DNA from 4 places in the Vallitalea guaymasensis genome. Region 1 is predicted to be linked to each of the others. Evidence: riboswitches for the same ligand, from Rfam matches in the RefSeq annotation. Region 1 holds a riboswitch; each other region holds the start of a gene.
The links. A riboswitch is a leader RNA that binds a small molecule or an ion and turns the genes downstream of it on or off. The one in region 1 is predicted to bind cobalamin.
Positions count from the first base shown of each region.

Region 1 (8,376 bases):
ATCAAAACTTTTGCTCGCTACTTCTTTTCCATATTCAGTGGCACAGCTTAATATTAGATCATTTGTAAATATTTTAATCCTGTTGGCAATTATTATACTATCACTTGTTCCACCTAGTATTAGAATCATATATTATACCCTCTTGATGTTACCATGAAATCATTTATCCATTTTGTCTGTTTATTACCTATGATAATAGTACAGAACATATCTACTTCCTTAGTATTAATATGAGCCAAATCAGTTCGAACTATCTCCTGTTCTTCTCTATAGGCCATTCTTACAATACCAACTGGGGTATTATTATCTCTCTCTTTTCTTATAATACTTAATGCTTCATCCAGATAATCTGGTCTCTTGGAACTTCTAGGATTATATAATGCTATAACAAAATCTCCCCTAGATGCCAATTCAACTCTTTTAAGTATTTTTTCATAAGGCGTCATATAATCACTAAGACTTATTGTACAAAAATCTTCTACAATAGGCGCACCTAGTAATGCTCCACAGGATATAGCCGCCGTAACACCAGATACCACTTCTACATCTATATCACTTTCCAGTTTCTTAATATGCACAAGCTCTATTAGTAATCCAGCCATACCGTATAATCCACCGTCACCACTACAGACTATCCCTACTTTTTTACCTTGTACCGCCTCTTCTATAGCCATTTCGCAACGGTCAACTTCTTTTCCCATACCTTTACTTATGACCTTTTTATCCACTAATAAATCCTTAACTTGTTCTACATAAACCTTATATCCTGCAATGACATCACAGGACTTAATAACTTCTACTGCCTTTACTGTCATATTCTCTAATTGCCCTGGTCCAATACCAATAACAAAAATCTGCCCTCTCATCTTATCTCTCCTCACTACTAACTGCTGTTCTATACATATGACTGAAACCTTTATCATATAGTTTTGATAGAGAATATTTATCTGACATAAAGTCACCTATTAAAATCTGAGCAAATCTTGTAATAGATGCTTCTTCTACCTTCTTCTCAATATCTTCGAGGGTTCCTCTAACTATTTTTTCATCATCCCAAGTAGCTTTATAAACTACTGCTACAGGAGTTCTTGCCTCATAACTCTTTCTTAATTTCACCATTACTTCACCAATGGACTGAACTGATAAAAATATAGCCATTGAAGCCCTATGCTTAGCCAATTCTTCCAACTGTCCACCTTCACCATGACCAGTTCTGCCAGGTAACCTAGTAATAATTATCGTCTGTGAAACATCAGGTAATGTAAACTCCTCTTTCAATCTAGAAGCAGCAGCCACAAAAGAACTTACCCCAGGTATCACATCAAACTCAATCTTATGTTCAATCAATCTATCCATCTGCTCTCTAATAGCTCCATATATGGATGGATCACCTGTATGTAGCCTAACAACCTTCTTATTGTCCTTTTCCATCTCTACCATAACTTCAATAACCTCATCCAAATCCATCTTAGCACTATTATATATAATAACGTCTTCCTTACAATAAGTATCAATCAACTTAGGATTCACCAAAGACCCTGCATATATAACACAATCAGCCTCTTGTAAAGCCTTCATCCCCTTAACCGTAATTAACTCAACATCTCCTGGTCCTGCTCCTACGAATAAAATCATAATATGTACTCCTTTATCATATTTTTTATGCTTAATGTTTTTATTTTCTTGTATATACTACTATTTCCAGTAGCCTAGTCGGTGAGTATATATACAAATAAAGCGATTTTTAAATATTTGATTAGAAAATCTTAGTGAGTGGAAATAAATATTACGTTAAGAACCTTAACTGTTTGACCAGCGGGAGTTGTTAAGGTTTAGTAATATTTATTGTAACGAACTTAGTTTTTCTTCAAATATTTGATATGAGCTGTTTTGTATATATACTCAGCTACGGCAATTTTGCAGAAATAACATAAATCGGATTATTAGCTTTCATCATCCATCCACCTAACTGATGCCCCTTCGCCACCTGAACCAATGCAACATCAATATCCATGAATCTACCCTCTAAGGCACTAAGAATCTTATATGTACTATCCAACAATATAGTATTAGCAACAAATACTCCACCTGACTTAAGATGGTTCAGAACAAAATCAATTATCTCATCAATCTTCCTGCTCCCACCTCCTAGAAAAATACTGTCATAATATTTCCTAGGTATATCCTTTGGTGCTGCTCCTTCAACTATCTGGACATTTTCAAGTCCAAACTTCTTAACATTCTTCTCTGTCAACTTGACAGCTTCTGTTTTCTGATCAATAGCAGTAACTTCACCTTCACTACATATCAAACCACACTCAACAGTTATACTGCCTGTACCACAACCAATATCTAAAACATGGGAATTAGAATTAAGTCTAAGCTTAGATACAGTTATAGCTCTTACCTCTGATTTTGTCATCGGTACTTTATCTCTAATGAATTCATCATCTGGAATACCAAACATATACTTTTTATTAATCTTCATTTTCAATCACCACCACACAAAGCACTGAATAATCCTGCTTCACAATATTCTCTGGAACATCAATAGTAATCTTTTCGTCATCATATGAAAGATTTTCTCCAACAATCATTGTAACATTTGAAAGTCCTGCATCTATTAACTGTTTAGCAATACAGCTTGGAGAATTCTTCTTATCAGTTAATAGAAATATACCTTTTTTATCCTTTAGAATATCCATCCATCTGATTTCTCTTCCATGCAAACTATACAATCCATAATCCTTATAACTCTTACCGATTCTACTGAACAAATATTGGTAAGAACTTATTCCCGGTATTACATCAATACATTCCTTACCTAACTTACTCTGTAAATAATCTAATAAACTGTAGAACCCTGTATCTCCTGAAACTATTACAACTATCTTTTTTTCATTTCTATTAGCTGATATATAATCACACATACCTTGAAGATTGGAATCATATGCAAACACTTCTTTTTCATAAGAAGCAAAAATCTCTAGATTCCTCTTTCCTCCAACAAGAACATCACATTCTTTAATAATTCTATAGGCTATTGGAAGAATATAATCTCTGTTACCTGGACCAATACCAATCACATTTACTTTATTCATCCTTAATCTCTCCTATGATAGATTGAACTTTATCACTTATGGCTAACAGCTCTGTCATATTGAAATATAGTACACCTATATGTAGATTACCATAAATATAACTTTCACAATTATCAGCTGCCTTGTTAGCCAGTACTGTAAATACTTCTTCCATACCTGTTCTTTTAATAATCTTAGCCGCTTCATCAGTGGTTGTACAATCCATGATACTTATCAGGTCTTCTTGTTTCATACCCATTACACCTAAGTAGGCAGTCAATATTTCCATTCTTGTGGAACTTACTCTGCTGTGAGTATAATATATACCCCCTGCTGGCTTGATTAATTTTCCTATATGTCCAGCGATAATTATTTTTCCAAATCCTAATCTACTACATTCTTCTAATGCAAAACCTAGATAATTACTCATCTTAACCATAGAGATATTATCTATACCCGAGTACTTCATAAACAATTTTTCCCCTATATTACCAGGAACCAGTATCACATATTTTTTATTCTTCTTATGAGCAATCTTAAGTTCAAGTGCTATAGTCTCTTTTAACGCATCTTCTGACATAGGCTCTACTATTCCTGTGGTTCCAAGTACAGATAGACCACCAATGATTCCTAATTTGGGATTAAATGTTTTCTTAGCCAATTCTTCTCCCATAGGAATACTAATAATAACATCTACACCAGTACCCTTTTCAAATATGGCTTGTACTGATTCTCTTATCATTCTTAGTGGAGTTGGATTAATGGCATAATGATTAACAGGTATCTGTAAACCTTCTTTGGTAACTTTACCGACTCCCCTACCTCCAGTAATATTGATTCTATTATCATCTCTTAAGACCACTTCTGCAAAAACTTCTATACCATTAGTAATATCTGGATCATCACCAGAATCCTTTATTATACAACATGATGCTTGTCTTTCATTATATTGGCATTTATGTACATCAAGATTCAACTCCCATCCTTTTGGTGTATCAATCTTGACTGATTCTACAATCATTTGGTTCTTCAACATATAAGCTGCCGCTTTTGTTGCAGCAGCGGCACAGGATCCAGTTGTATAACCTGTCCTTAGTTTTTTGCACCCTTTGTAAACATACCTACTGTTTTCCAACTTTTTTCACCGCTTCTCTTAATACAGCGTTAATTATTGCAACTGCAATAGTACTTCCACCTTTTCTTCCTTTTGTTATTATTGATGGAATATCTTCATCCCATAGAGCATCCTTAGATTCACAAGCTCCAACAAATCCTACTGGAACCCCGATAACCGCTTTTACAGTGTCTAACTCATTCTTGTTTTTCTCATCTATAAGACGAAATAGTGCAGTTGGGGCATTTCCTACAGCAAATACTTTATCCCCTGGTATCTTAAGAGCTAAATCGACAGCTGCCATGGAACGTGTAATTCCTTGTTCCTTAGAAATCTTATAGGCTTCTTCAGAACCTACTAGACATTCAATTTTTATACCTAATTGTTCTGTAAGTTTTTTGCTTACACCTGCTTTTATCATCTGTGTATCAGTAATGATTGTACATCCTTTTTCAAAGGCTTCTAAAATGATATTTTCAACTTGCTCTTTGAATAATAGTATATCCTCATAAATAAAATCTGTAGTTGTATGAATAACCCTTTGCATTATACTAAGTCTCAATGGTTCAAGGTCTGTATTTTTCATACTATCATATATAATCCTAAAACTCTCATCTTCTATTTTTCTTGGGTTAGCTATAAAATCATGCATTATTTATCTCCTTTTATTTTTTACGGTTAACGCAGTGTCTAAAAACTTCTCTGGTATAGCGGTTTCAGCTGGAAAATATATATGTGGATACATTCCATATACATTCTTATATAGTTTTCCGCAATGCCATCTCTTATCCTTCTTAGAACCTGTAATGTACGTAGGTTCAACTGTTCTATCAACAACTGACCTGTGAAATTCATGTGCTCTGAATTCTGTATCTTTATTGAATATAGGAGTATCATTATCAGCCCTTACAGAAACATAACCAAAGTTTTGAAGTCTTTTCTTCATATACGCTCCACCTTGGAATATCCCTACCATCTTATATGTTTCATTTTCCAGATTGGTTATAGTCTCATGAAGATACATATAACCTCCGCATTCTGCATAAATAGGAATATCCTCATTAGCTTTCTTTCTAATATCTTCCATTAGACTAGTATTGCTTGACAGTTCTTTAGCAAATACTTCTGGATAACCACCTGCTAAATATATTCCATCACATTCATCAGGTAATTTATCATCTTTCAAGGGACTGAAATAATGGATTTTCGCTCCTGATTCCTTCAACATCTCTATATTTTCATTGTAATGAAATGAAAACGCTTTGTCTTTTGCTACTGCAATATGTACATGGTACTGATTACTTGTTTTAACGCTATCAATATCTTCTAATGGTTCTGTACTTCCAGCTATTTCAACTAACTTATCAATATCTATAGTATCAGTAATGATATCTCCAAGTCTATCAATCTTAGATTTTATATCATCTATTTCACTACTTTGAATAAGTCCTAAGTGTCTGCTTTCCAGTTTCACTTCATCCAGTTTTGGCAGATATCCTATTACAGGGACATCTGTATTTATTTCAATAGTTTCTTTCAATATTTCATAATGTCTCTCTGACATTGGAAGATTGATTATAACCCCTTTTATAGGAATATCTCTAAAAGTCTTCATACCATGAACTAGTGCCGCGGCACTTGTTGACATTCCTTTTACATTCATCACTAATATTACTGGTGATTTCAATAGATGGGATATATGAGCTGTACTTCCAAGCATAGGCTCACTGCCATACCCATCATATAATCCCATAACACCCTCAATTATACTTATATCTGCATCATTATTATATTTATCAAATAAATATTTATTAACATTATCTTCTAAAAGCCACCCATCCAGGTTAATGCTGGGTCTGCCAGTTACCACTTCATGGAATCCTGGGTCTATATAATCAGGTCCTACTTTATAAGGCTGTACCTTTAACCCTCTTTTACATAATGCAGCCATTAATGCTATGGTAAGAGTAGTTTTACCTGTCCCACTATGTGGTGCTGATATAATTAATCTAGGTTTTGCCTTAGCACTCATTGGTTATTCACTGCTTCCTTCAAGTGATTAAGATAGATTTTTCTAATGGCTTCATTACCACCTAATCCTTTAGTTATTGCTCTAACCTCAATACCGTTAGCAATTAATATATTCTTCCATGAATCTTCCTCGTCACCTGCCATATCATTGTGTGCATGATCTCCTGCAACAACCAAGAACGGCATTAGAACAGCTTTACTGTATTTACCCTTTTTCAACCTTTTTATAACTGGTTCTATACCATCTTCTATAGTCCCCATAAATACTGGTAAATCCTCATTTTCAAGAAGATATTGCATATAGTAATAACTGGTATTAGCATAATGCTCTGTACCATGACCCAGTAATACAACCGCTTCATTAGGTTCTACCTTAGGAATATAAGTCTTTAATGCTTCTATAACCGCTCTATAATCATTTTTATGATATAATAATGGTTGTGAAAGTGAAATATGTACATTCTTGTTATGATTCATCCTACTTACTATAGTTCTTATCTTATCATATTCAAAACCTGGTATTATATGGGTTGGTTGAACAATTATATGTTCAAATTCTTCAATTAATTTTTTCAAAGCTTCATCTGGTGTATCAATATGAATACCTTCTTTTTTCAACTTTCTAATTATCATATTGGATGTAAATGCACGTACCACCTTATAATCAGTAAAAGTATTTTCTATCAACTTTTCTATAGGTTCTATCTGCTCTTTTCTTGCATTTTCATAACTACTTCCAAAACTCGCAACCAATATCGCTTTTTTCTTCTCCACAACAACTTCCTCCTTTTAATTCAACTTAAATATAATAAAAAACTCTTACCTACAACGAGATAAGAGCATGATATACAATATTTATTAATAATATAATAAATAGTTACACCCTCTGTCCCTCGCAAAGTTTTTACGTAAAATAACGTAAGTGTATAAGATTAAATAGGTACTCTGACTTCAATAACTTCCATAATATAACAGAAATCATTTACACAGTGGCGTGACCGTTCAGGATTCCAACCTGATTCCCTTTGAAGATATCCAAAATATCCTCAAACATACATCGCTATCTAATCATTATTCAATTTAATCTAATAATAAATCATCTGTAGCTTCATGTCAATAAAACATCATTAATGTATCATTCTATTTTAGAAGAAAATAACATATACTATTTTGCAAATACCACGTCCGAACAAAATAATTTTTCTGACTTACCTGCACAACATAATTTTATTTTTATAATGCATTACAACTCTAAATCACATTGACATTACTACAAAACTATGATACTATTTCTTTAAAATTTAATAGTTATTTAAGGGTGCTTTATAATGTTGTTCAAACAAAGTCCAACATTAAAAGATAATAGGGAATGAGGTGTGAATCCTCTACAGCCCCCGCTACTGTAAGTAGGGATGAAATCTTAGATATATCACTGGGAAACTGGGAAGATTAAGAGAGTAAATTGAGCTACGAGTCAGGAAACCTGCCTTTAAAATCCATGTAACTAACTTCGGTGGGAAGATACGATTACATTAATTGATTAATAAATTTATCTTATTATAAATTATTTAATTCGTTAATATAACTTACAACTGATAGTTGTAAGTTTTTTTATTTTTTACTATCTCTACAAACCGTTAGCTATTCTTATTTTCATGGAAGATAAACCTTCAAAACTATTGAATTAATACAAGCTACTATTAAAAGATTTTCTAGGAGGACTTAATAATGAAAAATATGAAACGTGTTGCTATTTTATTGATTTTTATATTGACCGTTACTTCATTCAGTGGATGTTCAAAACAGGATTCATCAAAAACTACTGTTACTCCAGACAGCACTGAAAAAACAACTGATGAAAATAAGGATACAGAAAAAGATTCAGAAACAACAAAAGATAATTCAGGAAAAGACTCTGTCAATAAAAATTCAGAAGAATTACCAGAATTCATAATCAAAGATACTGACACAACTATTACATATTTAAACCCAATGGGTAATGAACAAACAATCACTAAAAATCCAAAAAAAGTTGTTGTACTTATGAATTCTATTCTTGATATCTGGTATCTAGCAGGTGGAGAAGCCATTGCTAGAGTAAGCGGTTCAACTAATGTTCCAGAAGCCGCTAAAGATATTGAACAAGTTGGT
Region 1 is NZ_CP058561.1:4,043,653-4,052,028, reverse strand. Features, by position in the region: gene cobK (precorrin-6A reductase) at 1-129, opposite strand, end outside; gene cobJ (precorrin-3B C(17)-methyltransferase) at 126-866, opposite strand; gene cobM (precorrin-4 C(11)-methyltransferase) at 868-1,635, opposite strand; gene cbiT (precorrin-6Y C5,15-methyltransferase (decarboxylating) subunit CbiT) at 1,907-2,488, opposite strand; gene cbiE (precorrin-6y C5,15-methyltransferase (decarboxylating) subunit CbiE) at 2,478-3,101, opposite strand; gene cbiD (cobalt-precorrin-5B (C(1))-methyltransferase CbiD) at 3,094-4,215, opposite strand; gene HYG85_RS17315 (precorrin-8X methylmutase) at 4,202-4,846, opposite strand; gene HYG85_RS17310 (cobyrinate a,c-diamide synthase) at 4,850-6,226, opposite strand; gene HYG85_RS17305 (sirohydrochlorin cobaltochelatase) at 6,223-6,999, opposite strand; cobalamin riboswitch at 7,144-7,290, opposite strand; cobalamin riboswitch at 7,525-7,730, shown strand; gene HYG85_RS17300 (ABC transporter substrate-binding protein) at 7,954-8,376, shown strand, end outside.

Region 2 (8,376 bases), 2.5 Mb from region 1:
AAATGATCTATTGGAAAATTGTCCTATTCAAATTGTTTCAACAGGTCACTCAAAAGTTATGATAGGCATAAAGAGCAACACAATATTAAATCAACTGAAACCCAATTATAATGCACTCTCTCAGTTGAGCGAAATCATAGAATGTAATGGATATTATGTTTTTACCCAAGATTCAAAAGATGAAAATAAAGCAGTTACTGTATTTCAATCAGAATTAATAATATAATCTTAGTATTAAATGAGAAAATATATATTTTAAAGGGTAAGGTGACTCATAGCGGGTCATCTTTTTTTATGGAAAAATGGGTAATTTTTTGCTTTTGAGTATTTTATATAAAAAAATATGGTTGACTTATTGTTTATACTGTATAATAAAAGTATAGGGAAAGACTACACTAATTTACAAGAAAATAGATACACTTCGTGATGCATAGGAGGAATTATGGAATTAAAGCTATTTGGATTTATACATGATGTGACGAATTATTTAGAAGATAAAGCAGATGATTTGGAAATAGCATCAAATGAAATAAAAGTTTTTCTAAAAGAATTATTAGAGGTAAGTACCGATGGTTACTTGAACATCAATAGAAGAGTAAAATCAGTTCCTAGTTTAAAAGAAAAGATTATCAGAAATAATTCCTATAAGGAATATGATTCCCCAGAAGAATTTATATCCAATTTATCTGACTTGATTGGTATAAGAATAGAGTGCAGATTCATTGAAGACGAATATAAAATATATGAAATATTGAAGAGATGTTTTAGTATGTGCCACTCAGATGGATATTACTATAACTCCCTTAACAAAAACATTAGACTGGAACTGGATGGACCACAGCCCCAAAAACAAAAAAATGGTTTTGAAATATATAGGATAGATGGGGTCTATGAATATGATGATGAATTATTTAATTTTGAACTTCAAATAAAATCCCTTGTTAATGTGTTTTGGGGGGAAATAGAACACAAGATAATATATAAAAACAATAATTACACCATATGGGACAGTTTTTTCAAAGATATCATGGGGTCCATAAACGAAAATCTTTCTATGATAGATAAGCAATTACATATTATTGATGATCAATTTAAACAACTAAATACAATCAGTCCATCAGTTAGAAAAAATCAAATTGAAACTACTCTTGCAAAAATGATTTATGATATCTTTTCAATAAAGATAAAGAGTAGCATTGGTTTTATTGTGGATTTTAGAAAATCATGTGATACCATTATGAAATATATCTTCAGGTCCAATCATGCAGAAAACTTGGACGATTATAATAAGACACTGGTAAAAACATTTTCAAGACTCAATGATATAAGTGAGAATGAGATTGATTTTACTCATGAGATAGTATTTGAAAGAGAAATAGAATTAGAAGATGAATTCTCTAGAGTTATGGGAGAAACTATCATTGCTTCAATTAATAGTGATTTTCAATGGAATATCTTCTTTAGAGTATTATTTGAAATAGAGCTTGGTAATAATGTTGAGGATTTTGAAACATTCATCCAATTTATAAAGGAGAGGTTCAGTAAAAATAGAAGTCTATCAAAACTATATGTGTTATTTGAAGATAAACAAGCAGAGGAAATGATAGAGGATTTACTAGAAACCATTGTATATACTTTTAAGAAGATTGATTCCATAAAGTTCATTTACGATACAAGCATAGAGGAGATAAATCATACACTAAGGTATATAGTTGGACTTATATGTAAAAACATTCAAAACTATGAGGATTGGTTAGAATATAAAGAAATATATCTGGAATATTTTCAGGTTAAGATTCTATCCATATTTGATTATAAAATTGAAATGTCAAAAGTAAAGAGATTCTTGAAAAAAGCTAAGACGGAATCAAGTATAATAGGAATTAGTGAAGATATCTTAGGATATACCCATGAATTAGAATCACTATCTTTAATAGAAGCGGATAAAGCCTTGAAACTTTTCAAGTTATAACATGATAGAAATGTATAGTATAACATATTCTTATCTCAATAAAACGCCCTGATGGGCGTTTTTTAATATCTAATAATAAAAATCCACCATTTAGGTAAGTATTACTTATTTTAATATTGAAAATTATTACATATTTAAAATATGTATAATTAAATTATAATATTAAAGTTAGTACTATATTTAACATTAAAATGTATATTAATAATAGTATTTATACTAAAAATATTAAAAATAATACATTATTAACACAAATCTACAAATTATTTAAAAAATTAATTGTATAATGTATTAATGAAAGGGGTGATAGAAGATAAATGTAAAATGACATTTCTAGATACATTCAAGTTACAAGAATCAACATAAATTATGTTCACATATATATTAAGTTGAAATGTAACCGGCAACAAGTAGGTTATATTATAAAGTAATAATTAGAATAGGGAGGAAGAATGAATGAAAAAAATTTTAAGTCTATTATTAGCAGCATGTCTAGTTATATCTACTACAATAGTTAGTAATGCAAGTGATTTGGGTGTATATCTTTTAACTAAGGAGTGCCCTCAGAATATACATAATTATGTTAATAATAATATTAACAATTTCCTAAACTCTAAATCCAATGAAGGTGAAATTAGTTTAGAAGATATTACAATAGGACAGGTATTCAGTATAGAAAAAGAAAATGTATCCGATCTTGATGTGTTTTATTTTCCTGTATTTCAAAAAGGACATCTTAAATATACATTTAGAGTGTATGAAGTAGATGGAAATATTACAGGTATATTATCTCCTTATTTAGTAAAGGAACTTTTAAGTGTTAGTGGTAAAACAACAACAAATAGTCCTGCAAGATTAGCTATGAATAATGGAAATGTAGTAACAGTAATTAACGATAAGATTACTACAATTAAAAAGGACCCTCTAGGTAGAAGGGTTAACAATTACTCAATAAATAATGAAAACTATAGTAATATTACAGTAAACATAAATGAAAAAAATGATAAAAATATTATTAAAGGTTTACATACTTCAAAAAGACAATTATTCTCTTTGGATAGTGTATCTTCTAATAATCTATCTCTTGATTTAGCTGAGACTCAAGGGCAACAATCATGGTGTTCAGCTTTTGCTGGAGCTGCAATAATTAGATACAAGACTCATACTAATGTATTCGCAAAAGATATAATGAAATATTATCATCCAAATAGTGAAAAATTAGAAGACGAGTATATCACTAACTATCAACTTATCAGATATGCACAGAGGAAAGGTCTTTACCCAAGAAGGAGATCATATACATTATCACTTAGTTCAGTTGTATCACAAATAGACAACTCTCAGCCAATGTATATAGGATGCCAAGGAAGAGGAGATTACGAAGGAGCTAGACATGCATTAGTGCTTAGAGGTTATGATAAAACTAACAACACTTATTCAATATGGAATCCTTGGTATAAATACTATGAAACAATGCCAATGGATACAAAAGTATATACAGTAGATCCTTCAGCAAGTTTTAAGTGGGATACTACAATATATGATTGGAGCAAATTATAGATCCTAATGAATAATAAAGTAAAAGGTAAAAGTAAAATTGTTAAAAAACCATATGTAATGTATGACAGCAACCTATATGGTATATCTACAGAATTGCCAAAATCATATCCATATAATAATATGCTGGAATCAATAACATATGTAGGAACAATTAGTGAAACAATTAATAGTTGTGAAATGCCAACACAAAATTTTCAAGCAAATAAAGATGGATATAAGAATGCAAAAGTTTATGTAGATGAAGATGAGAGTAGAATCTATCTAAGATTCAACGAAGGTCTTGAAAATGATGAATTGGTAAGATTTGATAAAGATAATAAAGCAATATAGAATAGATAATTTATTAATAACTATTGTGTTCTTTGATTTTTGAAGGTATAATGTTAGTGACATACAAAGTAAGAAAATTAAAATTGAATATAAATATATTAAGGTGCCTTAGCAATAAGGAGAATAGGAAAGTCAGTTAAAGTCTGACACGGACCCACCACTGTAAGTAGTAATGATGTTATGTTTTATACTACGAGTCAGGAGACCTGCCTTAATATTGTTAGATTAGTCGAAAGGGGATAAAATTCGTACTTATCATTTTAGTTGCTTTTATAAATGGGTTAAAGGCTCTTAACGTTTGTTAAGGGCTTTTTTTATTAAAAGAATTAAATTGTTTTATATCCTCTTTCACCAAATTGTTTTAATGTGGAGTCTCTATATTAGGATAAGGAGTCCCATATAAAATATAAAAATAAGGAAGAGGAGAAAACAATGAAAAAAAGAGCAGTATTAGTAACTTTTTTGGTTCTCATTATGATGATTACAGGATGTAAGAATAATCAAGACATAAAGGCGGACCAAAATCTACAAGAAGAACAAAAATCAGGATCAGCAAATGTAGATAATGGTGCAGAAGATAACACAGATTCAGTGAAGCCGGTGAATGAAGAAGTGTTAATTGACCAATCCAAAGAGATTGTACTAGCAGGAACAAGGAATATTGCACCTGGAGAAAAAGATGCCTATTACTGTAGTTCTGCATTGATGGTATGGGAACCACTTATTACAAAAGGTTCAGATTATGGTCCTAAGCCAAAACTTGCAGCAAGTTATTCTGCAAACGAAGATTATACTGTATGGACATTCAAGTTAAGAGAAGATGTCAAGTTCCATGATGGAGAAGTGTTTAATGCAGATGCTGTCATTGCTAATTTTGATAGAATGAAACTAGGGAAAAAGTCTTCAAGTTTTTATGGGATGGATATTAACAGAACATATCCAGGGCTGCTTGAAGTGAATAAAAAAGATGATTATACAATAGAATTAGTCTTTGAAAATCCTTTGCCAACATTGGATTATTCAATGACTGATTTTGGTAGTGCTATGTTCAGCCCTAATAATTTTGATGAGGAAGGTAATTTCAATGGTTTTCCTATGGGAACTGGACCTTTCAAATTAACTGAAAATGTTCTTGATGAGTATTGTGTAATCGAGAAAAACAATGATTATTATGGTGAAAAAGCATTAGCTGAAAGAATTAAAATAAAAGTTATCCCATCACCTGATACACGATTTGCTGCATTAAAAGCAGAAGAGGTAATGGGTGTTATCGATCTTGGGGCTATTCAGCCTGTGATGGCTATGGAATTAATAAAAGACAATCGATTTGGCATATCACACACACCAAGTACAATTACCCATTACATACTTTTGAATGGTAACAAAGAGCCTTTTAATGATCTAAGGTTAAGACAGGCAGTCAGTTTATTAATTGATAGACAATTGATTATTGATAGTTTTTATGCAGGTTTAGGTGAACCTACAGTAAATGTACTTAATGCATGTACTCCTTTCTATAAAGAATTTGATATTGAACATGATGTTGAAAAGGCAAAAAAATTGGCAAAAGAAGTCCTTGGTGATGAAAGAGTGAAGGTTTCTTTCGTTTTAAGACAAGGTGAGCTGGATAGATACCCAAACAAAGAAGAAGCTCAGTTATTGCAGTCTCAACTTAGTGAACTGGGAATAGATGCTGAGATTACAATTCTTGAAAGTTCAGCATGGAATGATGTGGTTAAGGCTGGTGATTTTGATATCAGCTTAAAGATAAAAGGATTATCCAGTGCTGAGCCAAACACTCTGTTTAAAACTATGATGAAAACTGACAATGGATTAAATAAAAGATGGAATTTTGGCTATTCCAATAAAACAGTAGATACATTAATAACTGATGTTGAAAACGAAACAGATATGGATAAGCGTAAGGAAATATATAAAAAGATTCAAGGGTATTCAGTCAATGAATTTCCAGCTGTTCCATATTTTAATGATGTGAACTTAATTGCTTACAACAAAAAAATTGAAGGCTACGAAGCTATGTATTACGGCGTATCTCTTGAAAAGACAAAATGGGCTGAGTAATGGGTAGCTATATATTAAAGAAGATGCTAAATGTGATTCCTGTACTTATAGGTATCACATTAGCAGCTTTTCTACTAGGTGTATTGTCTCCAGGAGATCCTGCATATATTTCTCTTACAAGGGATGGTATAACAGAACCTAGTGATGAGGAAATAGAAGAGAAACAACATGAGCTTGGTTTGGATTTACCTGTACATAAACAATATTTTAATTGGTTAAAAAAAGTGATTAAACTTGATTTTGGACAAAGTATATATACTGGGGAATCCATTGGAGAAGAATTAGCGAGGAGATTACCTATTACTCTTAAGCTTGCAATGTATGGTTTTATACTTACAAGTATGTTTGGTATATTGATAGGTGTCATCATGACATTATTTAGAGGCAGTTTTATAGATAGTTCTTTAAGATTCTTTTGTACACTTATATCATCTATACCAAATTTTTGGCTTGCAATAATTCTTATTACCATATTTGCTGAGACATTACAAATTTTGCCAACAAGTGGTTATGAATCAGAGAAATCATTGATTTTACCTTCAATTGTTGTATCCCTTACAAGTATTGGTTTTATTGCAAGGCTTACAAGAGCCAGTTTTCTGAAAGTATTATCAAAAGAATTTATTGTACTTGCAAATGCTAAAGGGCTTAGAAGTTATACTATAGGAATCATCCATATATTTAAAAATGGAATTATACCAGTTTCTACTTATCTAGGCTTATATTTTGCAGCTATTCTAGGTGGTTCAAGTATTGTTGAAAGTATTTTTGCCCTTCCAGGAATAGGCAGTTATGCTATTGAATCCATCTATGCAAGGGACTACTATGTTATTCAGGCATATGTCATATTGACAGGAACCACCTATATACTCGTGAACTTAGGTCTTGACTTATTATATTTTGCTATAAATCCTAAAATAAAAGAAAGTGAGTGCTAATATGAAAATAAAAATACCTCTAAGTGTTTTGATACTGATTATTTTATTGAGTATATTAGCACCAATAATTGCTCCATACGACCCCTTGGCAGTAGATATGAAATCAAAATTGGAACCACCAAGCCAGACACATCTGCTGGGTACAGATTCTCTGGGGAGAGATACCTTTAGTAGAGTATTGTATGGTGGAAGACAATCCCTTTTACTGGCATTGATTGCAACCATATTATCTATGTGTCTTGGTATAATCATTGGCGCATTAGCAGGATATTATGGTGGTGCATTAGATTCATTCATTACATCTGTTTCAAATATATTCATGGGATTACCAGGGACAAGTATTATGATTGCTCTAGTAGGTATACTTGGACCATCCATGAGAAGTTTGATTATAGCCATTGTGGTCAATTCATGGGTATCATTTTCAAGGCTTATAAGAGTAGAAGTCATGAATGTTAAGAATGAGTACTTTATTGATAATCTCAAGAATATAGGAGGGTCTGATTCACTGATTATCTTAAAGCACATTTTGCCTAATATATCTGATAGCTTGATTATTGTTTTTGTATCAAAGATAGGCGGGGTTGTGTTAGGGGTTGCCGCTCTTAGCTATTTAGGATTAGGTCTAAGTCCCCCACAACCTGATTGGGCTATTATGATTAATGATGCAAGACCATATTTTAGAAGTCATTTACAACTGGTTTTAGCACCAGGGTTTTGTATTATAGCGTTTGTATGGTCAGTACATAGTATAGGTGACGGCATCAGAGATAGAATGGATGTAGGAGGACTTAGGAATGAAGACTTCTAATATTGATATAACTAATCTTAGTGTTACCTTTGATACTAAATATGGAAAAGTACAAGGTGTTGATGATGTAAGCATCACTTTTCCCAAGGATGTTGTGACAGGAATAATTGGTGAAACAGGAAGTGGCAAATCATTACTAGGTATGTCCATACTACGCTTATTGTCCAATGAGGCAATTGTTACAGGACAGTGTTTTTATAATGGACAAGATCATATGAAACTATCAAAGGCACAAATAAAAAAAATACGAGGTAGTCAGATCGGGTTTATTCCTCAAAATCCAGATTTATCACTAAACCCCATATTGACCATTCAAAGACAGCTCATAGAATCCTTGTTGACCCATACCAACATAAGTAAACAAGAGGCAAAGGAAAAAGTCAGATCATACTTAAAACAATTTGGCTTCAAGGATATTGATAAGATAATGAAATCCTATCCCTTTCAGCTTAGTGGAGGCATGAATCAGAGGATACTATGTATCATAGGTATTATCTGCAATCCTGATTTTGTTATTGCTGATGAACCTACAAAAGGTCTTGATGCCAAACTTAGAAAAATAGTCTATGAAAACCTTATAAAAGTAAAGAAGAATTATACATCAAGTATGATTATCATAACCCATGACTTGTATTTTGCAGGAAAATTTTGTGATGAAATCGTTGTTATGTATAAAGGGCAGGTTG
Region 2 is NZ_CP058561.1:890,615-898,990, reverse strand. Features, by position in the region: partial or broken gene HYG85_RS04025 (PhzF family phenazine biosynthesis isomerase) at 1-226, shown strand, start outside; gene HYG85_RS04020 (GTP pyrophosphokinase) at 443-1,972, shown strand; gene HYG85_RS04015 (C47 family peptidase) at 2,426-3,529, shown strand; gene HYG85_RS04010 (hypothetical protein) at 3,536-3,859, shown strand; cobalamin riboswitch at 3,944-4,087, shown strand; gene HYG85_RS04005 (ABC transporter substrate-binding protein) at 4,292-5,941, shown strand; gene HYG85_RS04000 (ABC transporter permease) at 5,941-6,879, shown strand; gene HYG85_RS03995 (ABC transporter permease) at 6,881-7,690, shown strand; gene HYG85_RS03990 (ABC transporter ATP-binding protein) at 7,677-8,376, shown strand, end outside.
Region 2: another riboswitch for cobalamin. It lies ahead of HYG85_RS04005 (ABC transporter substrate-binding protein); the one in region 1 lies ahead of HYG85_RS17305 (sirohydrochlorin cobaltochelatase).

Region 3 (8,376 bases), 320 kb from region 1:
CAACTTAAGACTTTCCAACGTTATAATTGAACTTATTGTAATAAGTTTAAGATATGCTTTGTTAGTAGAATAGTGAAATGCTAATTGTATAAAACTCAGTCTATCCAAAGACTTATTTATTGTATTTATACAAAATTCTGACATTATTCTAAGTGCTTCATCTTTTTCTACTTCATTCACCAAAAGATACTTATAGACTGCGTTAATAGCTACAGCAAAATCTAAATATACCTTATAGATTTTTGTCTCGAATCTACAGGCTTCTGTTTTTAAATCTTCATATAGTTTTAATATTTCTCCTACGTAATCTCTAGTTAGATTATCATTCAGTGCTTTTTCAAATAGTGGGTATTCTAGACGTAAAACATTTTCAAATCTACTATCTGACATCTTGCATATATCCTTTCTTATATACATATAAAAATTTAATTATAATTTTCTATCAATTACAAATTAATTGATAGCTTATCTTATATAACTATATTGCCACAATAAATATATATATGCAAGTACATATTAAAATATTACTTAATTATTACTTTTTTATCAGTTAAAATGGGATGATTTATTAACTCCACATCTATAGAATATACATCTTTAACAGTTTCCTTGGTTATTACATCCTCTGGATCACCATATCTATACACTTGACCATTTTTCAACATCAATATCTTATCGCTATACCTCATAGCTATATTTAAGTCATGAACAATATTTATAACCGTAATTCCTTTTTTCTTGCATAGATTATGAACCAACTCACTTATTTCATATTGGTATCCGATATCCAAATGGGATATGGGTTCATCTAACAACATGATATCTGTTTCTTGGGCTATAGCTCTAGCAAGAATGACTCTTTGCAATTCTCCACCACTAAGCTGAGTGATTTTCTTATCTTTCAATTCTATGACTCCAGTTTCTTTCATTGCATCATTAACTATTTTTATATCTTCTTCAGTGTTCTTCTGGAATCTGGAAGTATATGGAGTCCTACCCATCATGACAATATCAAAAACAGAGAATTCATACTGCATATCCGTTATTTGTGGTACCACTGATAATCTTTTAGCCATTTCTTTTTGTTTGATGACATGGATATCATCATTTTTTATATAGACTGTATTTTTATTAGAGGGCAATATACCTGCCAATAACTTCAACAAAGTAGTCTTTCCAGAACCATTAGGTCCGATAATACTATAGAACAGACCTTTTTCCATGTTGATAGACAAATCTTTTAAAATAGTTTTTTCCCCATAGTTGAAATTTAATTTTTTTGTACTAACTATACTATTCATATTGTTCATTCCTTCTGTAATATGTTACTGATTTAGATGATTCTTTTTTTGTTTTGGTATAATAAAAATAAGAAAAATGGAACTCCGAATAATGAGGTAATGATACCTACGGATAGTTCAGCTGGTGATATAATGGTTCTAGCAATGGTATCACATATTATCATGAAAATTGCTCCTATGAGCATTGCTAACGGTATCAGTTTTTTATGGTCAGGACCATTAATCATTCTTATTATATGAGGTATGATAAGTCCAACAAATCCTATGATTCCACTAGCCGAAACAACAACAGCCACCATTATTGATGATATCCCCAATATTATCTTCTTAGTTCTGTTTACATCAATTCCTAGACTCCCAGCAGTTTCATCCCCTAATAACATAAGATTCAACTCTTTTGAAAACACCATCAAGATAATAGAACATATAATTACACAAGGTGCTATAATGGCTACTTCTTTCCAGCTTGATGTACTGAAGCTTCCTAAGGTCCATAGATATACTCTTTCTAATTTATCCCTGTTCAATAACATCATCAAAGACATAAGGGCTGATAATAAGTAATTAAGTGATATACCTGCCAGCAATAATGTTGTAGTAGGAAGTTTTTTGCCAATCGCTGATATTCTCAGTACTAGTAGAACTGTAAGCATGGCACCAATAAATGCGAACATACTCACTCCAGTAAAACCAAAAATAGTTTTATTAAAATTGAATATAAGTCCAATTGTTGCACCTAGTGCAGCACCTGAGGAGATACCTAGTACAAAAGGGTCTGCCATAGGATTCTTGAAAACTCCTTGAAAAGAACATCCAACTACAGCTAATGCTCCTCCAGTAAATAATGCAAGTATTATTCTAGGCAACCTTAAGTCAGCTATTATTTTTATATGTGATTCCTTAATACCATCAAGGGAAATCAAATCATTTATTAATGGAATTTTACTTAATAATATTTTGCTGCTGTCAACAAAATCTATTCTGACAGAACCAAATCCACATGCAATAATAATTACTGCTATAAGTACTAATAAACTTATTATAATATTACTTTTTCTAAATATCTTCATAGTCTTAACCTGCTTTACTTTAGTATGTCATTTCTATTTATAACACAGTAAGTCTATGCTTATATTTAACATAGACTTACTTAAAGTATACTATAATTCTAATCTATTTACATTATTTAATAGCATCTGGATGAATTATCTTAACTAAATTAGTCAATCCATCAACTATTCTAGGTCCTTGTCTAAAGAATAGATTTTCATCAATTTCGTATAATTTTCCTTCTTTGACAGCAGTTAAATCCTTATATCCTTCTAATGATTCTAACGTAGTTTTAGAATCATACTTATCTGAACATATGACAATCTCAGGGTCTTTATCAACTATCTGCTCAATACTATATGCCCAACCTGTAGCATCTTTCGCTATATTGTCAGCTCCAGCCAAAGCCATGGCTTCACTTAAGAAGGTATCTCCAGTAGCTGTAAAATCTCCACCTTCTCCATATCCTACTACAAAATATGTTGTTGGTTTTTCTTTTCCTTCTATTGCTTTTTGGATTTCTCCTACTTTATCTTTCATACTAGTTACTAATTCATTTGCTTCTTGTTTTTTATTAATAACTTCACCAAGTGTACTTATATAACCGTATATTCCTTCAAAGCTTTCATTCCAAGAAAGTGATAAAACAGTGATACCTTGTTCTTGTAACTTAGCTACAGCATCATCTTTTACATGAGCAGATGTAACTACAATATCAGGATTAAGGTCTACTATTTTCTCAATATTAAATTCTTGTAAACCACCAATTGATTCTATATTCGCTACTTCACTTGGATAGTCACAAAAATCTGTTCTACCAATTATTTTGTCTCCTGCTCCTAGAGCAAATATTGTTTCTGTAAATTCTGGTGAAATTGAAACTACAGTTTTTGGTTCTTTTTCAATTGTTATTTCCTTACCATACTTATCTGTTATTGTTAATGGATATATATCTGATTCGCTACTAGTATCTTTTTCCTCTTCATTACTAGTGGTTTCATCTTTCTTATCATTAGTATCCTTATCTTCATTAGTATCTTTGTCTTCATCAGTCTTTGATGTATCATCTTTTTCTACTTGATTCTCTTGATTGTATGTATCATCCTTTGGTGTCTTCTTGCCGCCACAAGCAGCTAAACTAAAAACGAGTACTGAAATTAACATAGTTGTCAGTAACAGCTTTAATAATTTTTTCATCCTTTAAACCTCCATAATATCTTCTTTAATAAGAAAAGTGATTGACACTCGGTATACTCATGTAGCATTTTCCATTTATAAGCAACAAAAAACTGTGCTAAGGCACAGTCAGATTACAAATAAATATGTGAATCTACACTCTCCCACCGAAAGCTTAAAACTTATAAAAAGGCAGGTCTCCTGGCTTATGGCTTAACTTACTCTCTAGTCTTCTCAGTTTCCCAATGACATTTTAGATTTCATACCATTTACAGTAGCGGGGGCTGCAGTGGCATTTAACCACTTTCCCTTTTAACTCAACGAGTACCTTTTCATCTATTAAATTTTAGTATCTTATGTTATATATAAATATATCCAAAGATAGTTTTATTATATACTTTAATATAAATATGTCAAGATAAAACTAGTTATTTAAGTTTTCCATTTTTTATCTAGATTAGATTATATTGCAAGTAAGTCAGAAATAGTGTTTTGTTCTGACTTGGTTATTGCAAAATAGTATATGTATATGTTACGCCAGCTACTTGCTCGTCCTGAGCTCAACGAATAATAATGGACATCGAGTCCATTATTATTCCTGACAGTCCAGTAGGGCTGTCAGATTAAAGCTGGGTTCGGCGTCCTGCCTCACAACTCCACATATACATATACTATTTTGCTTCCTAGCATCTACAATATAATCACAAAACACTTTTTTTCTAATTAACATAACTAACGGCTATAAATGTTTTTTTTAAAAATGTACTAAAACTATTTAACCTTCCCCTTTATATTGTTGAAATGCTCTACAATTTTCTTTTCATACCCTTGTTCGGTAGGGTTATAATATATCTCATCAACAAGTTCATCTGGTAAATATTGTTGTTCTACGTAGTGATTTTCATAGTCATGGGCATATTTATATCCTGTTCCGTGACCTAGTTTTTTTGCACCACTATAATGGCTGTCTTTGAGATAAGATGGTATTGTGGTAATCTGAATTCTTTTCACATCTTCCAATGCTTTATCAATAGCTACGTAGGCAGCATTGCTTTTTGGGGCGCATGCAACATAAGTAGCTGCCTGGGATAATATTATCCTACCTTCAGGCATACCTATGAAATTAACTGCATCAGCGGCAGCCATTGCAACTTGTATCGCCATAGGATCAGCATTTCCTACATCCTCGGCAGCACATATAACGATTCTTCGCGCTATGAATTTGGGATCTTCTCCTGCATAAATCATTCTAGCAAGATAATAGACTGCTGCATTTGGATCTGAACCTCTCATACTTTTTATGAAAGCTGATATGGTATCATAATGATTATCTCCGTTTTTATCATAATTGATAACTCTTTTTTGTATACATTCAGATGCTACATCTATATCTATGTTGATTATTCCATCTTCATCTGGTTCAGTGGTAAGAACCCCTAGTTCAATGGCATTAAGAGCGGCTCTTGCATCTCCATTGGCTCTATCGGACAAGAACTCTATGGCTTCTTCATTGATCTTGGCATTAAAAGTGCCTAATCCTTTTTCTTTATCCTCAATGGCTCTCATTATGAGCTTTCGAATATCTTTGTTTTCCAAAGGCTTTAGTTCAAAGACTCTAGACCTGGATACTAGCGCACTGTTTACCTCAAAATAAGGATTCTCTGTAGTAGCACCGATAAGTGTTACGGTACCATCTTCAACATATGGCAGAAGGGCGTCCTGCTGTGCTTTATTGAATCTATGAATCTCATCAATGAACAGGATAGTGCTTCCCAGCGTCATACCAAGTCTGTTCTTAGCTTCATTTACTACTTTTTCAATGTCTTTCTTTCCAGATATAGTTGCGTTCAATTGAACGAATTCAGCTTTTGTGGTGTTTGCTATAACTTTTGCAAGGGTGGTTTTCCCTGTTCCAGGTGGTCCATAAAAAATAAGTGACCCTAGTTTGTCTGCTTTTATCGCTCTATATAATAATTTACCTTTTCCTATTATATGCTCTTGCCCAACTACTTCTTCTATAGACGTTGGTCGTAGTCTAGCCGCTAATGGGGATTCAGTTTCTAGAGTTTTCTCTCTCATCATATCAAATAAATCCATATCTATCTCCTCTGTCATCTATACTAATCATAATTTTATTATACTATCTTCTATTAGAATCAATTTATTACGATATCTATTTATTCATTATAACATACAGGACTAAGTTTTAAACACTAACTATTTTGTTTATTATCTTAACCATTAATTTTAATTTTATAAATTAATTAAATATTCAAATTGTTTATTGACATTTAAAAATATTGGCGTATACTATCATATATCAAAGAATAATAGGAGGAATTAATATGAAAAGAAAGTATTTTAGAAACTTATTAACTTGTATGATTTGTTTTATTTTGGCATTTAATGTTGGAAGCCTTAGTATTTCAGCTCAAACGACCAATGATAATGTACAGTTGTACTCAGCAAAATTAGAGACAGGTTCCGTTAGCGGTGATATGATGATTGGTAATGTCTATTATTCAACTGGAATCATTTATATCAAGGATTTAGGGGTAAGTAAAAATGTTTCAGTACACTATACTTATAACGGTAATGATTGGTATGATCAACCAGCAGTATATGTTAAAACCTTATCCGATGGCTCAGAAGTCTGGAGATACAGAACACCTAACCAACGTTTTATGGGTTGCAGATATACTAAATGCAACTGCAAGTTTGCTGTAAAATATGAAGTAGGCGGTAATACATATTGGGATAATAATAATGGGAATGATTATTTTATTGAAAGAGGTAAAGATTCATATTATTCACCTATCGTATTATCTAAAAGTGTTTTAACATTAGATAATATTTGGTGTCTTAGTGGAAATAAACATTCATTAAACATATGTTTAAAGAATCTAGGCTATGATAAAACCGTAAAAGTACGATATTCTAATGATAACTGGCAAAGTTATAAAGAGAGTTTAGCTTCTTATAAAAATACAAATGCTAATGGCATTGAAAATTGGACAACTATAATTGATGTAGAAGGAGATTTTGAATTCTGTATTGGTTACGCTGTTAATGGTGTTACCTATTGGGACAATAATTTCGAACTAAATTATAGATTATATAATATCAATTAAATCTAATGTACTATTTTTATATTGTATAACATTATTATTTATTAAAATCAAATGAATTGTATACTCATTTCATTGATTTATATGTATAGGAATACTAGTAGTGAATAAATTATCAAGTTATTGACATATAATTTATTCACTACTTTTCTTTAATATTATAATATTTTATTATTAAATAATATTCTATACATTATTTGACATGGATTTATAATACTATTATAATATATTTTACAAAAAAATATAAAGGAGGAATTATTATGAAAAGAAAGTATTTTAGAAATTTAGTAACTTTTATGATTTGTTTTGTTTTAGCACTTAACATTAGTTGTTTTAGTATTTCAGCTCAAACAACATTAGCTGAGACAACAAATGTACAACTGTATTCCGCAAAAATATTACCAACATACGGTAATATCGGTAACATGGTAGGTTATTATTCAACTGGTAAAATCTATATCAAGGATTTAGGCGCTAACAAAAATGTGACAATACACTATACATATGACGATACCAACTGGTTGGATCAGCCTGCTTCTTATCAAAAAACATTAGAGGACGGATCTGAAGTATGGACTTTCAAAACACCTGAACAATCTTATACACCAACACATCAAGTTGAATATAATTGTAAATTTGCTGTAAAATATGAGGTTGATGGTAATACATACTGGGATAATAATAATGGAGACAATTATTTTCTTCAAGATACTACTATGATTTACGATGCTCCTTTTGTATTATCCAAAAGTGTTGTTATGTTAGACAAGGATATATCTACTCCACATTCTTTATGGGGCTTCATTTTCTTAAAAAATTTAGCTTACGACAAGAAAGTTATAGTACGTTATACTACAGATAATTGGGCGACTTATCATGATCTTAACGCTCATTATAACTGGAAATATGATAATGATATAGAATTATGGTCATTTGATACTATGCATGATAATAGTCCTTTCCCTGTTAATTCTAGTGGAGAATATGCTATCGGTTATACTGTTGATGGTGTAACTTATTGGGATAATAACTTTGGCGATAATTATAGTTTTTCACCATCACCAGATTCTTCTAACTAATATGATGGAATATTATTGTTCATAATTATTTTTAACATTATTTAATAACTTCTTATGTTGATACATATATTAATCTGAAAGAGAAATTATATATTTTTAAAAAATAGGAGGATTTATTAATGAAGAAAAAATTATTTAGAAATCTAGTAGCTTTTATTTTTTGTTTTATGTTAATTCTCAATATCAACGGTTCTAGTATTCTAGCTCAAACTCCAAATGTAGAACTTTATTCTGCAAAAATGGAAACGACCTATGCTGATACTGGTCGCATGACAGGTTACTACGCAAGTGGATACATATATGTTAAAAACTTGAATATCAACAAAAATGTTACAATACACTATACATATGATGGCTATAATTGGTATGATCAATCTGCATCCTACTATAAGACATTATCAGATGGATCAGAGGTATGGTCTTTCACTACACCACATGAATCATACACACCAGCTCATCAATACACATACAATTGTAGATTTGCCATAAAATACGAAGTTAATGGTAACACCTATTGGGATAATAATAACGGAAATGATTATTTTCTTCAATGCAGCAGCACAAGTTTTAACTCACCATATGCACTATCCAAGAGTGTTGTTATGTTAGATAAAACAGGTCGTTCTTATAATTCTATCTATG
Region 3 is NZ_CP058561.1:3,719,372-3,727,747, reverse strand. Features, by position in the region: gene HYG85_RS16025 (hypothetical protein) at 1-390, opposite strand, end outside; gene HYG85_RS16020 (ABC transporter ATP-binding protein) at 525-1,301, opposite strand; gene HYG85_RS16015 (FecCD family ABC transporter permease) at 1,334-2,371, opposite strand; gene HYG85_RS16010 (ABC transporter substrate-binding protein) at 2,484-3,548, opposite strand; cobalamin riboswitch at 3,702-3,874, opposite strand; gene HYG85_RS16005 (replication-associated recombination protein A) at 4,299-5,624, opposite strand; gene HYG85_RS16000 (carbohydrate-binding protein) at 5,873-6,658, shown strand; gene HYG85_RS15995 (carbohydrate-binding protein) at 6,916-7,734, shown strand; gene HYG85_RS15990 (carbohydrate-binding protein) at 7,854-8,376, shown strand, end outside.
Region 3: another riboswitch for cobalamin. It lies ahead of HYG85_RS16010 (ABC transporter substrate-binding protein); the one in region 1 lies ahead of HYG85_RS17305 (sirohydrochlorin cobaltochelatase).

Region 4 (8,376 bases), 2.3 Mb from region 1:
ATATGTCTGTCCTCTAAAAAAGTGAATAACTTCTTCTGATATTCCGTCAAAACATTGTATTTAGAAAATAGTTCTTCTAATTTAGGTATATCTGATTGGCAGAGCCTGTTTTGATCCATTTCATCTATAGATGGCAGATATTTTAATACTTCCCGTATAGGTGTTATAACTGTTTTATGGTCTATGGATTCTATGCTTTTCATACCATTAACAGCTGTATCAAATGCTGTTTTTGCTTCGTATGGTGTTACTGAATTAGTAATTTTAGTGTTACCGTTTTCATAAAATCCAGAAAGCTCTTTCCATTTATTAGCGTCATAGTTAGTTTGTCTATAGGAATAATATGCTTCTTCTAGTTCAGTCAGCATTTTATCTTTAATTATCTTAGTTTCATTTTCAGTAGCTGGGTTTACATGTACAAGTATAGTATCTCCTGCTATAACTCCTGTAACAGTAACCTTTTTACTTTCAAGATTATTTGCTTCCTTATGATGAACACTTAATGAATGCCAACCTTCCTCGTAAAAAGTGTAATTACAGTTACCATTATCATCTGTAAAAGCAGTAGTTTCCTTATTTGCAGTAGTTATTTTATTCTTTTCTTCTACAGCAGAACTTACAAAAACCGTAGCTCCTGTAAAAGGCTCATCTTTTCCTGTATAATCACTAAGATTAGCAGCAACTGAGCTTACATTAAATGAAATTGCTTGTCCGGCTCTTGTCTCTACTACATTATTATTCATATTTTCATTAGTGATTTTTGACAGTCTAACATATGGAAGTACTTTGTATGCTTCATATCCCTCTAGATTAGCTCCACTTGAAGAACCATGCCTTGGTGCGTCTAAATATGCTACAACGACTTCATCCTTATCCTGTACTTTTATACTGCTTAATGGATATTGGGATGTACCTATTGAATCACCAAGATTCAAAGTAAATAATGCTGTTAAATCATGGCTTGGTGCATCAATCATAATTCCATTAATAAAAATTCCATAGTCCCCATGTATGTTAATACCATTAATCTGGTTGAAAACATCTTGTAAAGATGCGCCACTAGAGAGAGTTAAATTATAGATACCTGATTTTGTATCAAAAGCTTCTTTTTTTCTAGCAGCAGATGTATCTATTACCTTAAAAGATACATTTATTTTTTCTTTTGTTGATGTCAAACCATAACATGATTTCCAATAATCGTCGTAAACTTCTTTTAGTTTTTCATAAACAGGTATTCCTGTTGTACCATTAGGCTTTTCATTATTATCTAACCAATCCGTTGCTATGTTTCTTTGTTGTATGAATGTTACAAAGCTGTCTGAAGTATAATCAGATTCTATAAGTTCCTCTGGATTAAATTGATTTATTAAAGCTTTTAGGTTCTCATATTTTTCCCCCGCATCAATTAAATCGCTACCCGAAGGATCATTAGCATTTATTAATTTTTTTAGTCCTGTAATTGCTTTGTTTATTTTTTCAGTATTTGTATCAACTTCAGATTGATAAGTGTTTTTATTAATGTCAGTTGGCTTACCTTTATCTTCACCATCTTGAATGTAAAGAGAAGTAAGTACTGTTTTAGCATTGTTCAGTACGTTTTGATATGCTGACCATGACTTGGCTGTATATATGGATGAATCATTATATGTATTTTCTGCATTTTTTATAGCTTCGTATAGTAATGTTGGGTTAACATTAGTAATTGGAATTAAGCTATTAATTGCAGATTGAAGATTAGTAGTTGCTGTATCGACATTCTCTTGAGTAATACCCGCTATTAAATCATTTTCAGGATTATTATCAATAAACAGCTTACTTACATTAGCTAACTCAAGCTGTAGATTATTATAAAAGCCTTTTGATTTGTCGCTGGAATTTATCGTACTGGAATCATTTCCATTATATCTATCATCAATTGTATAGTATGTCTCGGAGGATACTAATCTTGCTTTGTTAATACAATCTTTTAAGATAGAATCATCAATTTTTGCAGTTGACGATTCACCTATCTGAACAAGAATTACTGCTTTTAATTTTACAGGTACTTTATATTCGTAAATGCATATTTCTTGATATTTTAAATTAGGGTCAAAACATATATCTGTATATTCTTCTTGTAATTTCTCTTGATCAATTGGAAATCCAGGTGTATATGATAAGCTAATTGTATATTCTAGTGTTTCTACATTAAAACAGTTTGTAATATAACGTCTTAACTGTCTGCTACTTACATTATTATATTTCAGAAAATTTTCACTTGAAATTCTTGCATTAGATTTAACACTATTACCTGTAATCTGTTTTCTTGCACCACGAGGTGCTAAAAAATGTGTATCAGTTGATAAACTATTAAATTTTACATTAATCGACTGTGTATCTTTTGGTACAGAAATAAAATATGCTCCTAATGAAGATGGCATATCTCCAGTTTCAGTAATTTTCGTCAATGTTAAAGAAGATTCCTGAGATAATGTAACTGATACTGGATTTAGTTCTTCAGCATTGGTATTTATAGCTACCATATTAAAGCATATAATTAATACAATTAAAAATGAGATGAAAGATATTTTATTATAGTATTTCATTAATATTCACCTACTAGTAGTTTTATTATTCAGTAAGGGACTCTAATGAGTCCCCTAAAACATTATTTTTATTTATACTTCTGGATAAACGAATTTAAATACTGTAATATAAGGAGATTCTGCACCATTTTGAGTAATGATTTGTACATATTTAATATCTCCTCTAGCTAAAGTTAATGATAACTCATATGGTGTAGTATCATCACAAGTTACTTTTGTTCCATTAACATATACATTATCAGCGATACTATAAAGTTCATATTCAACTATACCATCTTCTAATGTAACAGTCTGAGTACTCATATTACTTGTAGTAACAGTTAAATCAGTCATGTAGTCAATAACTGTTGGTAAACCTGTTACCGCTTCTCCATCACCTGTACCAGTAGCTTTTTTAATACCACAAACTTCAGTAGAGATTTCACCGAATATACCATTCATAGCTGCAGCCCCTGTATAAATACGTACAAAACGAATATTATCTAGATTAACAGGGTTTCCGTTTGCATCTACTGCCCAGCTGATATCAATAGGGTCTCCTCCGCCTGTCCCATTAATGTAAGTATTATAATTAAAAGTTGAAGTAATTGCAGCTACTCCATATGGATTATATGCTATTGATTTATCTCCGCTACCATTAGGGTGAACATCACAATAACCGAAACCAAAACCAGTAGTTGTGTTAGTAGATGTAATACTGCCAAGCATTGTACCTGTTAATGTCAACTTGTTATGTGAATCATTATAGTCTGCAAATGACAATTTGTTTGTCTTGTCTAAAGCAGGGTTACCGTTTCTTCCTGTAAAGTAGTTACAATTAAGTGGGAACCAGCTGTGATTATGGAAAGTATTTTTTGTGATTGTTCCAGTTGCACTACCAGTATAATTAATAGAATCTAATTTCCCAAGATTATTTCCTGCTTCTGTATATTTTGTATTATCATTAGGATTAGGATTTTCATAAGTTAAACTAAAGTTCTTTTTAGTAGTATTTTCATAATATAATGAACCTGCAATATCATACCAAGTATCAGGATTTCCCTGACTATCAGCTTGTGCTACTTGAATACAACCTGGTTCAGAGTTATTCCAGAAAGCATTACCATATACTATAAAATCCACACCATATTTATTATTAGGGTCGTTATCAATATTTTTCATATCAAATACTGTATATCCACCAAAATATCCTAGTGATACACCTGTAGATGAAACATTATCTGCCATTAATTTAATACCATCTGTACCTGAAAGATAGATGTCTCCCCATCCACCAACAGTCACACCTTCATTAGTAAACTGACCAGGAGCAGGTAAAAATGCGTAAACAGATGGATCTCCTGCAACGATAGGAGCATCACAAGTGAAGGCAAAATCGTATATTCTCTCTGCACCATTTTTTGCAACTTTAATCGAGAAACTGTGATTTCCTGCTGTACTTGCAGAAATTACATTACCTGCAAATGAAATATTGGAATCAGTAGTACTATAAGTTACTGTTGCATCACTTGCCATAGCAACAGGTTCTATAATGAAAGTAGCTGGAACAATATCACTACCTGTAGTTGATATCAAAGTATAGCTTGGTACATAAGGATCAAAAGGAGCAGATACTGCTACACTTTCATTAAAAGTTACTTTACTAAGAAGAATATCATTATTGATAGAAGCATTAATGATAGTTTCTCCCAGAGCTACTTTTTCAGTAGCTTTCACAGCATTATCTGAACCATTTAGTGCATTTACTGCGCTACTTGTATTGATACCAAAGGAATCAGCTATAGCTATGACTTTTTCTAATCCTTCATTTAGCTCTGTTGTATAAGCATCATAATCAGCTACAACTTCTATAGGCATATATGTACTAATACCGCCAGTACTTTTCATTTCAATACCAGCATAATCTGATAGCTTTACTGGTGTTGTTAATGGAGTACTTAAATTCTTAGGATTAACTGTTACATTTGCATTTCTAACAAATGGTACACACATGTTAATACTTTTTTCTAGTCCTTTCCAAGTATATTCTTTACCATTTAGAACCTTAATTTTACCATCTGCAATTATTAAACTATAATCACTAATTGTAGCTAGTACATCTGTCTGATAGTTGTTAATAGTGTAATACTGTATATATGCATTGTCTGGAACAATACAACTGCCAGGTGCTACAGCTCCCATTTTTCCATTAATCTCATATAATACTGTCCATGGATAGCTTTGACCTGTAATACGAGTATATATACTTTCTACTGTGTCTCCGTCTTGTGTATTTACTGTAGGATTTGGATTTGTTGCACCTGATAAATAAACTTCTACATTTGTAGGTGCTGCTGCTTTTGCAGTAAGAGGCATCATTGTAAGAATCATTGCCACTGCAAGTAAGATTGCACAACTTTTTCTTTTGCTTCTTGATAAAATCATTTTCTTTCCTCCTCGAATTTTGTTTACTTAGTCATATGTTCCGTGCACTAAAAAGGACACTCCTAAGAGCGCCCTGACATACTTGGTTTAGAACATAAAGATTCCACCTATTTATGCCTTCCAACCTCAGGGATTTGCATTACATTTTAACAAACAGAGTGAGAATATCCCGACTTAGCCATTTGCCACTTACAGTGTGGTTTTCCTACTAAGACACCTTCCCGATTATTCCACAACTAAAATGGAATTCTCAGTGGTATATTGTCCTTTCGTTGACATTACGGTTGCTGAGACAGTGTCGGATTTTCACCGAAGAATATTTAATATTCACTCACAACTAATTATTGTGACCTTCCTCTCAAACTGCCTTTATTAAATTTTTTTGTAAATACCTACAGTAGTACACTTGATACATATACTATTAGGTCCAAGAAAAAGCAAAATAATATTTTCTCTTTCTCGACAGCTACATTGTAACATTTTGTTTGATTAATGTAAATAGTTATTATAATATATTTTAACTATTAAAAAATAACAGATAAATATTAATTTATATACTATTCTAGTATATTTTTATAAACCATATTATGTTTATAACTTAAAATAAGGTCATTGAAAACTTAGATTTCCAATGACCTTATTTTATATTACATTGTACGAATTATATACATTCATATTTTCTACTTATCACCTAACATTACTTTATTAACATCATATCCAATTGACCAGGTATACTAGGAAATTCTACAGTTGATATAACGTCTTTATTATATAATGCTATTTGCTTTTGATATGATATTGGTATGTACATTGCACTTTCATGTAATTGTTTTAAAATACTATCATAACAATTCTTAATTTCTTTTTCATCATTTATAGAGAATAGCTTTAATATTTTTTCATCTAAATCCTTTTTATTATCTAACCCTTGCTGTGCAGGATTGTCTAGACTATAACTCATCATACCACCGATATATGTATGTGGATCATATGGAGCTGCATAAGTTGCATTGAAAGAAAGATCAAAATCACCTTCAAATCCTCTTGAACCCCAAACCATTAACTCAACACCATCTAATTTTACATCAATACCTATCTCTTTCATTTGAGAAGCAAAAACTTGAGCAATACTTTCTTCTGCACCTCTACCTGTTACATACATAAGATTTAATGAAAGCTTATTACCATCTTTCTCTCTGATTGTTTTACCTTCTGGTAATGTCCATCCTGCTTCATCTAAGATCTTACAAGCTTCTTCTTTATTATATTCGTAAGGTTCCACTTCTACATCACAGTAAGTTAATGATGGATTTAATATTGTATCCGCTTTGTTTTCTATATCTAATAGAACTGTTCCTATAATAACTTTTTTATTAACTCCACATAATATGGCTTTTCTTACATCCATATCTTTTAATACTTCATTAGCTGTATTCATTAAGATACTTCTAGTTTCTGATTCACTTTCTGAGCAAGCTGTTCCAATCTTTTTGTTATCAGTAAACTGTGCATAAGCTTCATATGATAATTGTTTTGCACCATATATAAGGTCAACATCACCACTTTGTAATGCCATAACTCTTGAATCATGATCAGGTATTACTTTTACTATAACTTTTTTATAGGCTGGTTTATCTCCCCAATAATTTTCATTTACAGTAAACACATATTGCTGATCTTTTATAGCCTCTGTTAATACATAAGGTCCTGTACCAACACTACTTTTTAGGATACCAGCTGTATTACCATCATCTGGCATGGAATTAGGACTAATCATTCTTATAGGAAACTGAGAACACATATCAAGAGTTGCAGCGTAATATGGCTCTTTGTATACGAATTTTATTGTGTAATCGTCTACCACTTCAACTTTATCTAATTTTCCAATAGCTCCCATCCATGAGAATCTATCCGCATTTAGTAGTATTCCATCCATGTTTTGTTTTACTGCTTCAGCATTCAATGGAAGCCCATCTGAAAATTTCACATCTTCCCTTAGTTTGAAAGTATATTCTTTTCCATCAGGAGTAGCTTCATAGCTTTCTGCTAAATTAGGTACTGCTTTTTTACCATCATATTTTAATAATGATTCATATACAAGCCCTAAAATTTCATGACTGTATCCATCTTCTGATGTAAGTGGACCAAAATTATCTAGATCGCTTGCCCAAGCAATAACTAATTCATCTTTTTGTGCATCATCAGTAGCTTTTCCTTTATTGTCTGCATTATCTTTTTTAGCTGTGTCATTAGCAGCATTATCATTTGATACAGATTTTTCATTATCATCAGATTTTGAACAACCTGCTAATGATAATGTAAATAACATTGTTATTAGTAAAATACTTATAATTTTCTTCATCTTGTTACTTCCTTTCTTTGTCCTTTACATATTTAAATAAATTGAACTTAAACATCTATACACTCTTTTTAATAAGTTCAATATATTTTAGTTTTGGTACTGCCTCTATTAGTTCATGAGCGTAACTTGTTTTTAGATTGGAAATATCATTGGAATGTATTACATCTTCAACAACTATCCCTTCCTTAAGAATAATAATATGAGATGTTAAACTCATAGCGACACTAATATCATGTGTTATGACAATAAATGTAATGTTATAATCCTCTTGAAGTCTTTTTATCAAATCGATTATATTATTTTTTATTTCCGGATCAAGACCAGAAGTTAATTCATCAAGGATTACTATTTTAGGATTACATATGATTGCTCTTGCTAAGTTGATTCTTTTTTGCTGACCAGTACTAAATGCATGGGGAAATTTTTCTCCATCTTCTTTATTAAGATCAACAAGTTCTAATATTTCTTTTACTTTATTGTATCTTTCTTGTTTACTCAGCTTTGTAAAGTTACAAAGAGGTTCGGCTATAATATCTTTTACCTTCATTCTAGGGTCAAGACTATTCTTGGCATCCTGAAAAACAGGTTGTATATCCTTCCTGTAATTCTTCCAGTCATTACTATTGAATTCATTCAATGACCTTCCTTGGTAAGATATCTCAGCTGTATTTTCTTTGTAAAAACCTAATAGAATATTAGCTATGGTAGACTTTCCACTACCACTTTCTCCTACTATCGCTGTACTTTGTTTATATTTAATTTGAAAACTAACATTATCAAGTACTGTGTTGTTTCCATACTTCCTGCTAAGATTCTTTATTTTAATCATATACTTAATTCCTTTAGCATTTTAATAGTTAATTCTTTTTCTGGATTAGTTAAAATTTTCTCTGTGCTTCCATACTCAATAAGCGTACCCTCTGATATTACCGCTATATGATTAGCTATTTGACTGATAATTCCAAAGTCATGGGATATGAAAATAATAGTTACTCCATATTCTTT
Region 4 is NZ_CP058561.1:723,124-731,499, forward strand. Features, by position in the region: gene HYG85_RS03260 (S-layer homology domain-containing protein) at 1-2,585, opposite strand, end outside; gene HYG85_RS03265 (hypothetical protein) at 2,658-5,009, opposite strand; cobalamin riboswitch at 5,175-5,323, opposite strand; gene nikA (nickel ABC transporter substrate-binding protein) at 5,707-7,371, opposite strand; gene HYG85_RS03275 (ABC transporter ATP-binding protein) at 7,427-8,200, opposite strand; gene HYG85_RS03280 (ATP-binding cassette domain-containing protein) at 8,197-8,376, opposite strand, start outside.
Region 4: another riboswitch for cobalamin. It lies ahead of HYG85_RS03265 (hypothetical protein); the one in region 1 lies ahead of HYG85_RS17305 (sirohydrochlorin cobaltochelatase).